DNA from 4 places in the Streptomyces sp. NPDC091387 genome. Region 4 is predicted to be linked to each of the others. Evidence: riboswitches for the same ligand, from Rfam matches in the RefSeq annotation. Region 4 holds a riboswitch; each other region holds the start of a gene.
The links. A riboswitch is a leader RNA that binds a small molecule or an ion and turns the genes downstream of it on or off. The one in region 4 is predicted to bind thiamine pyrophosphate.
Positions count from the first base shown of each region.

Region 1 (2,192 bases), on a different contig from region 4:
CTCGATCATCGTCTGGACGCCGAACCGCTTGGCCACCGTGTTCAGTTCGCCGAGCGTGCGCAGTTCGGCGAACTGCGCCCCGTCGTTGGCGTCCGCGATCGATCCGGGGCGCAGCCCGTCGCCCAGCGAGTACGTCACGTCGTACGAGGCGAGGATCTCGCAGAGCTCCTCGAAGTGCTCGTACAGGAACGACTCCTTGTGGTGCGCGAGGCACCACGCGGCCATGATCGAGCCGCCCCGGGAGACGATGCCGGTCTTGCGGCGGGCCGTCAGCGGAACGTACGGCAGGCGCACGCCGGCGTGGACCGTCATGTAGTCGACGCCCTGCTCGGCCTGCTCGATGACGGTGTCCTTGTACATCTCCCAGGTCAGCTCCTCCGCCCTGCCGTCCACCTTTTCGAGGGCCTGGTAGAGGGGCACGGTGCCGATCGGCACCGGGGAGTTACGCAGAACCCACTCACGGGTGGTGTGGATGTTGCGGCCGGTGGAAAGGTCCATGACCGTGTCGGCGCCCCACTTGGTCGCCCAGGTCATCTTGTCCACCTCCTCCTCGATGGAGGACGTCACCGCGGAGTTGCCGATGTTGGCGTTCACCTTCACCAGGAACCGCTTGCCGATGATCATCGGCTCGATCTCCGGGTGGTTGACGTTGGCCGGCAGCACGGCCCGGCCCGCGGCGATCTCCTCGCGCACCACCTCGGGCTCGACGTTCTCCCGGATCGCCACGTACTCCATCTCCGGGGTGATCTCGCCCCGCCGGGCGTACCCGAGCTGGGTCACCGGGCGCCCGTCCCGGCTGCGCCGCGGCCGGCGCGGACGGCCGGGGAAGACGGCGTCCAGATTGCGCAGTCCTTCCCCGAGCTCCCGGCTTCGCTCGGGCAGGGGAGACCCCGTCCGCGGTGAGGTGTGCTTGAACCCGTCGTCCTCGGGCCGCGCGGCCCGGCCGGCGTACTCCTCGGTGTCGCCCCGGGCGATGATCCAGTTCTCCCGCAGAGGTGCGAGTCCGCGGCGGACATCGGTGTCGATGGCGGGATCGGTGTACGGCCCCGACGTGTCGTACAGCGCCACGTCCTTGCCGTTGGTGAGGTGCACCTGACGGACCGGCACCCGGAGGTCCGGGCGCGCGCCCTGGACGTATCCCTTGTGCCAGCCGATGGACTTCCCGGCCTCGTCGCTCTGATTGGAGGCAGGCGTGCGTGCGTCCGCTGTGGTCATGAGACCTACTCCCTACGCCGGCATTACCCGGTAACAGGTTCGGCGGTCGGCGCAGCGTGTCCCGTACGGACGTACGGAGATCAGCGCCCTCTCAGCCCGGTGCTCCGAGCTCCCGCGTGTGCAAAGGTGCCACCACGCTAACGCCCTCGCGGGTGTGCTGAACAGAGGGCCCTGTTCTTGCGATGATCGGCCGGTGACAGCCCCTCGTACCGTTCCCGAACAGCCGGGCCATCAGCACACCCACTCGCACAGCCACGGCCCCGCCGCCCCCGTGTCCAAGCACCTGCGCAAGGTGATCGCCGCCGTGCTGATCCCGTTCGCGGCCGCGGTCGCTGTCGGTCTGCTGGTGCTCTGGCCCGGTGGTGCGCCGGCGCACGAGCGCACCGGTGTCGGGTTCGACCGGCAGACCCAGCAGGCCAGGGTGGTGAACATCGACAGGGTCGACTGCAAGGACGTGAACGCGGCCCAACTGCCCACCAGCGGCGAGACCACGCCGTCGACGGGAGACCCGGCCACCGGTGGCGACGGGGCCGGACTCTGCGAGAAGGCCACGGTCGAGGTCACGAGCGGCGAGGACAAGGGGCGCACCTTCATCGAGGTGGTCCAGCCCGACGCACCCCGACAGCTGCGGGAGGGGCAGGGGGTCGTGGTCGCGTACGCCCCCGACGCGCCCCATGACCTCCAGTACTCCGTGACGGATGTGAACCGGAAGTTCCCGATGGCGCTGCTGGCGGGAATCTTCGCCGTGGCGGTGGTCGTCGTGGGCCGACTGCGCGGGGTCATGGCACTGGTGGCGCTCGCCCTGTCGTTCGCCGTGCTGACCCTGTTCATCCTCCCGGCCGTCCTGCAGGGCTCGAATCCGCTGCTCGTGGCGGTCGTCGGGGCCAGTGCCATCATGCTGATCGCCCTCTACATCTGCCACGGGCTGACCGCCCGCACCTCGGTCGCCGTCATCGGCACCCTGATCTCACTGCTGC
Region 1 is NZ_JBIVTZ010000016.1:63,674-65,865, forward strand. It holds gene thiC (phosphomethylpyrimidine synthase ThiC) at 1-1,215, opposite strand, end outside; TPP riboswitch at 1,208-1,341, opposite strand; gene ACIQM0_RS29725 (YibE/F family protein) at 1,409-2,192, shown strand, end outside.
Region 1: linked by a shared signal. The riboswitch ahead of thiC (phosphomethylpyrimidine synthase ThiC) and the one ahead of ACIQM0_RS35575 (thiamine ABC transporter substrate binding subunit) in region 4 are both predicted to bind thiamine pyrophosphate.

Region 2 (2,192 bases), on a different contig from region 4:
CCGCCCGCCGTGACGGTGGTGTCCCAGCCCATCTCCTCGCTGGTGGCGCCGATCACCAGCTCGCCGTTCTCGCGCGGCACGAGGTAGACGTGACTGCCCCGGACCACGGCCCGCACGGTACGGCTGAGGAAGGGGGCGTACGCGGTGGGTACGGTCAGCCGCAGCACCTGGCCCTTGACCGGGCGGACGGGCGGCAGGACGTGCTCGGGCACCCCCGCGAGCCGGCCGCTGAGGCTGCCAGCGGCGAGCACCACCTGATCGGCGGCCGGCTCCGAACCGTCGGCCAGCACGGCCCCGGTGGCCCGGTCCCGCGCCACCGAGAGCCGTTCGGCCCGGTGGCGGTGGAAGACGACCCCGGCCCGCTCGCACGCCGTCAGCAGCGCGGCGGCCAGCCTGCGCGGGTCGACCTGGTGGTCGCCGTCGACCCGGAGTCCGCCGCGTACGCCCGGCGCGAGCATCGGCTCCAGGCGCCGGCACTCACGGCCGGTGAGCCACTCGGACTCCAGCCCGGACCGGCGCTGCAACTCGTGCAGCTCCCGCAGATGGGCACGGTCGTCGGTGTCCAGCGCGACGGCCAGGGTGCCGCAGGCGCGGTAGCCGATGTCCTGTCCGCTCGCCGCCTCCAGCTCGGCCGCGAACGCCGGATAGCGCGCGGCGGAGGCGAGGTTGAGGCCCAGCAGCATCTCTTCGCCGTAGTGCAGTTCGGTGACGGCGGCCAGCATCCCGGCCGCGACCCGGGCGGCCCCGCCGCCGGGGTCGGGATCGACGACCGCGGTGGCCAGACCGCGCTGCGCGGACCGCCAGGCGGTCACCAGGCCGATGATGCCGCCCCCGATGACGAGGACGTCGGACCCGCTGGCGCGGTGGGTGCGCATGGGCATCCAGCCCCTCCCTTCGCCGGCATGACCCGGATCAGGTTCGTACGGTCGGAGGCCGTCCAGCCTCCCTCTCAGCCCGGTGCGTCCGGGCTCCCGCGAGTGTTCTACGTGGGCCACCCTAGACCCCGTCCCGAGGAGGGGCCCGGGAGGGCGGTGGGTGCGAGCAGGACGGCGGACCACTTTCCTGACGGACCGTCAGTTGATTAAGGTGGACGGGTGAACGAGCAGCAGCGGGCAGAGCGGCCGGAGCGGCAGTCGGAGCGGGCGGGGCGGCGGGTGGTCGTCGTCGGCGCGGGCATGGCGGGCGTGCAGACGGCGGTGGCCCTGCGGGAGCAGGGCTTCACCGGCGCCGTCACCCTGATCGGCGCCGAACCCCATCAGCCCTACGACCGCCCACCGCTGTCCAAGGCGGTGCTGCTCGGCAAGGCCGAGGAATCCGCCTTCGACATCGACTTCGAGGCACTGGGCGTCGCGTTGCGGCTGGGCTGCGAGGTCACCGGCCTGCGCGCCGGCGACCATGAGCTGGACACCTCCGCGGGGCCCGTCCCCTACGACGTCCTGGTCATCGCCACCGGCGCCGAACCCGTCGTGCTGCCCGGTTCGCAGGGTGTGCCGGGCGTCCATCTGCTGCGCACCCTGGACGACGCGGCGCGGCTGCGGCCCGTCCTGGAGGCGCGGCACACCGTCGTGGTCGTCGGCGCGGGCTGGATCGGTGCCGAGTTCGCCACCGCGGCCCGCGCCGCGGGCTGCGAGGTCACCGTCGTCGAGGCCGCGGACCGCCCCCTCGCGGGCGCCCTGCCCGCGGAGGTCGCCGCCCCGATGGCCGCCTGGTACGCGGAGAGCGGCGCCGGACTCCTCACCGGGGCGCGGGTGGCCCGCGTCGAGCCCGGCAGCGTGGTCCTGGCGGACGGCCGCACGCTCCCGGCCGACGCGGTCGTCGTCGGGATCGGCGCACGGCCCGCCACCGGCTGGCTGGCCGGCTCCGGCATCGGGCTCGGGCCCGACGGGTCGGTGACCGCCGACGCGGCGCTGCGCACCTCGCTGCCCGATGTGTACGCCGTCGGCGACTGCGCCTCGTTCCCCTCCGCGCGCTACGGGGCGCGTCTGCTGGTCCACCACTGGGACAACGCCCTGCAGGGGCCACGGACCGCGGCCGCCCAGATCATCGGCGCGGCCGGCGGGGGCGGGGCGGAGCCGCCCGCCTATGACCCCGTGCCGTATTTCTGGTCCGAGCAGTTCGGCCGGTTCGTCCAGTACGCGGGTCACCACGACGGGGCGGACACCCTGCTGTGGCGCGGCGATCCGGCCGGTCCC
Region 2 is NZ_JBIVTZ010000003.1:152,830-155,021, forward strand. It holds gene thiO (glycine oxidase ThiO) at 1-875, opposite strand, end outside; TPP riboswitch at 873-985, opposite strand; gene ACIQM0_RS07560 (NAD(P)/FAD-dependent oxidoreductase) at 1,176-2,192, shown strand, end outside.
Region 2: linked by a shared signal. The riboswitch ahead of thiO (glycine oxidase ThiO) and the one ahead of ACIQM0_RS35575 (thiamine ABC transporter substrate binding subunit) in region 4 are both predicted to bind thiamine pyrophosphate.

Region 3 (2,192 bases), on a different contig from region 4:
CGCCTCTCAACCCGAAGCGGTCGCCCTGTACGCGGGTGCGGTGGCCGCGACCCACGCGGTGCACGCGATCCTGCTGCTGATCACGCAACGCCAGGCGCGCCCGTCGCCCGCAGCATCATCCGCCGCCACGGGCCGCCGCTCCTTCACCGCGCAGCTCGGCTCCAGAGTGCTGATCTTCTGCCTCTCCATTCCGTTGGCCTACGTCAGCACGGAAGCAGCCATGTTGTTCTGGCTCACGCTGATCCCCGCCCACTACATCCTCGGCCGCCACCGCCACGGTGTACCAGCGATCCGAAACCGCCCCTGACCGCTTCCGGGGCGCGCGTCCCGTGTCCTCAAGCGGGCGAACGGCCGCCTCACCGGAGCATTCGGACTGGCCGTCATCAGGGGCCGGGAACAGCTTGGCACCCCTACGCGGCCGAGGTGCCTCCGACTTCGCCGTCGCAGCGTGCCTGGTGGCCGCGGTCGTCTCGCTGCTCCGCGGCCGCCGTTACATCCACGGCGAGACGGCGACCAAGAAGGCATGACCCCGCGCGGCCCACGAGCTGCCGGGGACCGTCACCCGCGTCGGCGCAGCCGCAGCGGGGCGTAGACAGCCAGGGCGGTGAGGAACGCCACCCCGTAGGCGAGGTCCGCCCCGTGCAGCGCCTTCGCCACCGGGCCCACGTACAGGCCGGTGCTCATGAACGGCACCGCCGCGGCGAAGGCGACCGCGAAGGCGGCCGCGAGGACGAAGGTCATCACGGTCTGGAGCCGGTGGATCACCTCGTACCCCAGTACGCCGAGCGCGCCCTGGGCGGCCATCATGACCAGCACCCCCAGCCAGAACGGCCAGCCGCACAACTGGGCCAGCGCCTCCCCGCCGAACAGGCCGATCAGCGCGTCCCAGGCGATGGAAGACAGCCACTGGAGCGCGCCCGGCAGTACGACGCCCCGACCGAACGCCAGCCGCGCGAGCGGGAGTTGCCCGGCACCGGTCTGGCTGCCCCAGGTCCCCAGATACGCGGTGGGCGCGGCGCCCACGAGCGTGCCGAGCACGACGGCGGTGAGCGCCGTGGCGAAGTCCAGGCCCAGCGCGATGCCGACGGTACCGGTGAAGACGCCGGTCATGGTCAGGTTCGGGGCGAACCAGACGGTGAACAGCCGGCCGGGCCCGCCGTAGCGTCGGTCCTCGGGAACCGGGGCTATCCCGTGCGCCTCGACGCGCAGATCGCCGGGGGCGCTGGGCATCCGCCCGTCGAACGCGGGCCGCGAATCCTGGGTATACGGCAATGACATGAAGACATCCCTCCGCCAGTGCTAACTGGTTCAGGTTCGACGGGTGTGTTCTCAGCCCTCTGCGGGGCACCCCGTGTCCGGTGCGGCGGTCAGGATAGCTGGGTGTGCGGATCGCGACGCGTTGCGGGGGTCGATGCCGAGGGCATGACCTAGAGGGCGCAGCGGAAGCCGCCGTGGCCCGTCGTGCTGTCGGGGGTGTTGGAGGTGCGGGCGGCGATCCGGTAGCGGTTGCAGTAGGAGCGGTGGCAGAGATACGAGCCGCCGCGCAGTACCCGGTTCTCGCCGTGCGGCGGTCCGGCGGGATCGGTACGGGTCTCGGGGCGGTCGGCGCGGTGCCAGTCGGCGCTGAAGCGGTCGGCGCACCATTCCCAGACGTTGCCCGAGGCGTTGTACAGGCCGAAGCCGTTGGGGGCGTACGCCTTGACGGGTGCGGTGCCCGCGTGGCCGTCCTCGCGCGTGTTGCGTACCGGGAAGTCGCCCTGCCAGATGTTGCAGCGGTGCCGGCCGTTCGGGGTGAGGTCGTCGCCCCAGGGGAACCGCGCCCGGACGAGTCCGCCGCGGGCCGCCTTCTCCCACTCGGCCTCGGTGGGCAGCCGCTTGCCGGCCCATCGGGCGTAGGCCGTCGCGTCGTTCCACGACATGTGGACCACCGGGTGGTCCCGGCGGTCGCCGATCGAGGTGCCCGGTCCCTCGGGAGCCCGCCAGTGCGCTCCGGTCACCGCGCGCCACCAGGGGGCGCCGGGTACCGTTCCGGGCAGTACGGCACGGCGGGCGGCCGGGGGTACGAAGGAGCCGAACACGTAGGACCAGCCCAGGAGTTCGGCCTCGGTGCGGTAGCCGGTGGCCTTGGTGAAGACGGCGAACCGGGCGTTGCTGACGCAGGCCGCGTCGATGTGGAACGGCCCGGTCGTGAC
Region 3 is NZ_JBIVTZ010000008.1:273,493-275,684, forward strand. It holds gene ACIQM0_RS18680 (TMEM175 family protein) at 1-307, shown strand, start outside; gene ACIQM0_RS18685 (hypothetical protein) at 402-527, shown strand; partial or broken gene ACIQM0_RS18690 (cytosine permease) at 592-1,278, opposite strand; TPP riboswitch at 1,269-1,362, opposite strand; gene ACIQM0_RS18695 (formylglycine-generating enzyme family protein) at 1,428-2,192, opposite strand, start outside.
Region 3: linked by a shared signal. The riboswitch ahead of ACIQM0_RS18690 (cytosine permease) and the one ahead of ACIQM0_RS35575 (thiamine ABC transporter substrate binding subunit) in region 4 are both predicted to bind thiamine pyrophosphate.

Region 4 (2,192 bases):
CCTCTCCACCGCGGAGATCGTCCACCAGATCGTGGACGGCATGCGGGCCCTGCGCGACGGTGAGGTACCGGGGGGCCCGGCGCGGCTCTCCAACATCGTCTTCATGGGCATGGGCGAGCCGCTCGCCAACTACAAGCGGGTGGTCGGGTCCATCCGCCGGCTGACCGACCCCGAGCCCGACGGGCTGGGGCTGTCGCAGCGCGGGATCACCGTCTCGACCGTCGGCCTGGTGCCGGCGATGCTGCGCTTCGCCGACGAGGGCTTCAAGTGCCGTCTCGCCGTCTCGCTGCACGCCCCGGACGACGAGCTGCGCGACACCCTCGTACCGGTGAACACCCGGTGGAAGGTGCGCGAGGTGCTGGACGCGGCCTGGGAGTACGCGGAGAAGTCCGGTCGCCGTATCTCCATCGAGTACGCGCTGATCCGTGACATCAACGACCAGGCCTGGCGGGGGGACCGGCTGGGCCGGCTCCTCAAGGGCAAGCGGGTGCACGTCAACCTGATCCCGCTGAACCCGACGCCCGGCTCGAAGTGGACCGCCTCGCGGCCCGAGGACGAGAAGGCGTTCGTCGAGGCCATCGCCGCCCACGGGGTGCCGGTGACCGTCCGGGACACCCGGGGCCAGGAGATCGACGGCGCCTGCGGGCAGCTGGCGGCATCCGAGCGCTGAGGCCGAAACCGGCCGTGTAGCCTGGGCGTGAATTCAACTTCATATTCCGACAGGGGAGCGCCACAGCGCTGAGAGTGCGGCACCAAGGACAGGTTGGCCGCAGACCCTCTGAACCTCGCCCGGGTCATTCCGGGTAGGAAGTTCGGACCTTACTCAAGCTGTTGCGCCCTGCCCGCTTCCGGTTCCGATCCGGCGCGGGCAGGGCCGCGTCTCTTCCTGGTCACCCCCAGGAGGAATCACATGAGCACCACCAAGAAGATCGCGGTGTCGGCCGTCGCCGCCGCGATCGGGGCCACCGCGCTCGCGGGCTGCGGCAGCTCCGACGACTCGTCGTCCGGCTCCGCCGGCACCAAGGGCGCCGGCTCCAAGACCGTCACCCTCGTCAGCCACGACTCCTTCAACGCGTCCAAGGGCGTGCTGAAGGAGTTCACCCGGGAGACCGGTTACACGGTCAAGGTGCTGAAGAGCGGGGACGCGGGCGCCGCGCTCAACCAGGAGATCCTGACCAAGGGATCGCCGCGCGGTGACGTGTTCTTCGGCGTCGACAACACCCTGCTGTCGCGCGCCCTCGACAACGGCCTCTTCACGCCGTACGCGGCCGAGGGCCTCGATCAGGTCGCGTCCGACGTCCAGCTGGATGCCGCGAAGCACCGGGTCACCCCGGTCGACACCGGCGACATCTGCGTCAACTACGACAAGAAGTACTTCGCCGACAAGAAGCTCGCGCCGCCGAAGTCCTTCGACGACCTGGCGAAGCCCGCGTACAAGAACCTCCTCGTCACCGAGAACGCCGCGACGTCCTCGCCCGGTCTCGGCTTCCTCCTCGGCACCGTCGCCACCTACGGCGAGGACGGCTACCAGGACTACTGGAAGAAGCTGAAGAACAACGGCGTCAAGGTCGTCGACGGCTGGGAGCAGGCGTACAACGAGGAGTTCTCCGGCTCCGCGGGCGGCAGGAAGGCCAAGGCCGACCGGCCCCTCGTCGTCAGTTACGCCTCCAGCCCGCCCGTCGAGGTGCTGTACGCGGACCCGCAGCCCGAGTCGGCCCCGACCGGGGTCGCCACCGGGACGTGCTTCCGGCAGATCGAGTTCGCCGGTCTGCTCGACGGCGCGAAGAACGAGGCGGGCGGCAAGGCCCTGCTGGACTTCCTGATCGGAAAGAAGTTCCAGGAGGACATGCCGCTCAACATGTTCGTCAGCCCGGTCAACAAGGGCGCGAAGGTGCCGGAGCTCTTCACGGAGTTCGGGGCCACCGCGGACAAGCCGGCGACCGTCGCCCCGGACACCATCGCCAAGAACCGTGAGCAGTGGGTCCAGTCATGGTCCTCGCTCGTAGTGAAGTAGCGAGGACTCCCGTACGCGGACCGGGCGCGCGCGGGAAGGCCGCACGGACCCGGTCACGGCGCGGGAGCGCGGTGCGGCTCGGCCTGATGGCCGTGCCCGTCGCCTTCTTCGCGGTGTTCTTCGCCTACCCCGTCGCGGCGATCGTCGGGCGGGGGCTCAAGGCCGACGGCGTCTGGCA
Region 4 is NZ_JBIVTZ010000026.1:21,158-23,349, forward strand. It holds gene rlmN (23S rRNA (adenine(2503)-C(2))-methyltransferase RlmN) at 1-670, shown strand, start outside; TPP riboswitch at 712-828, shown strand; gene ACIQM0_RS35575 (thiamine ABC transporter substrate binding subunit) at 911-2,014, shown strand; gene ACIQM0_RS35580 (ABC transporter permease) at 2,101-2,192, shown strand, end outside.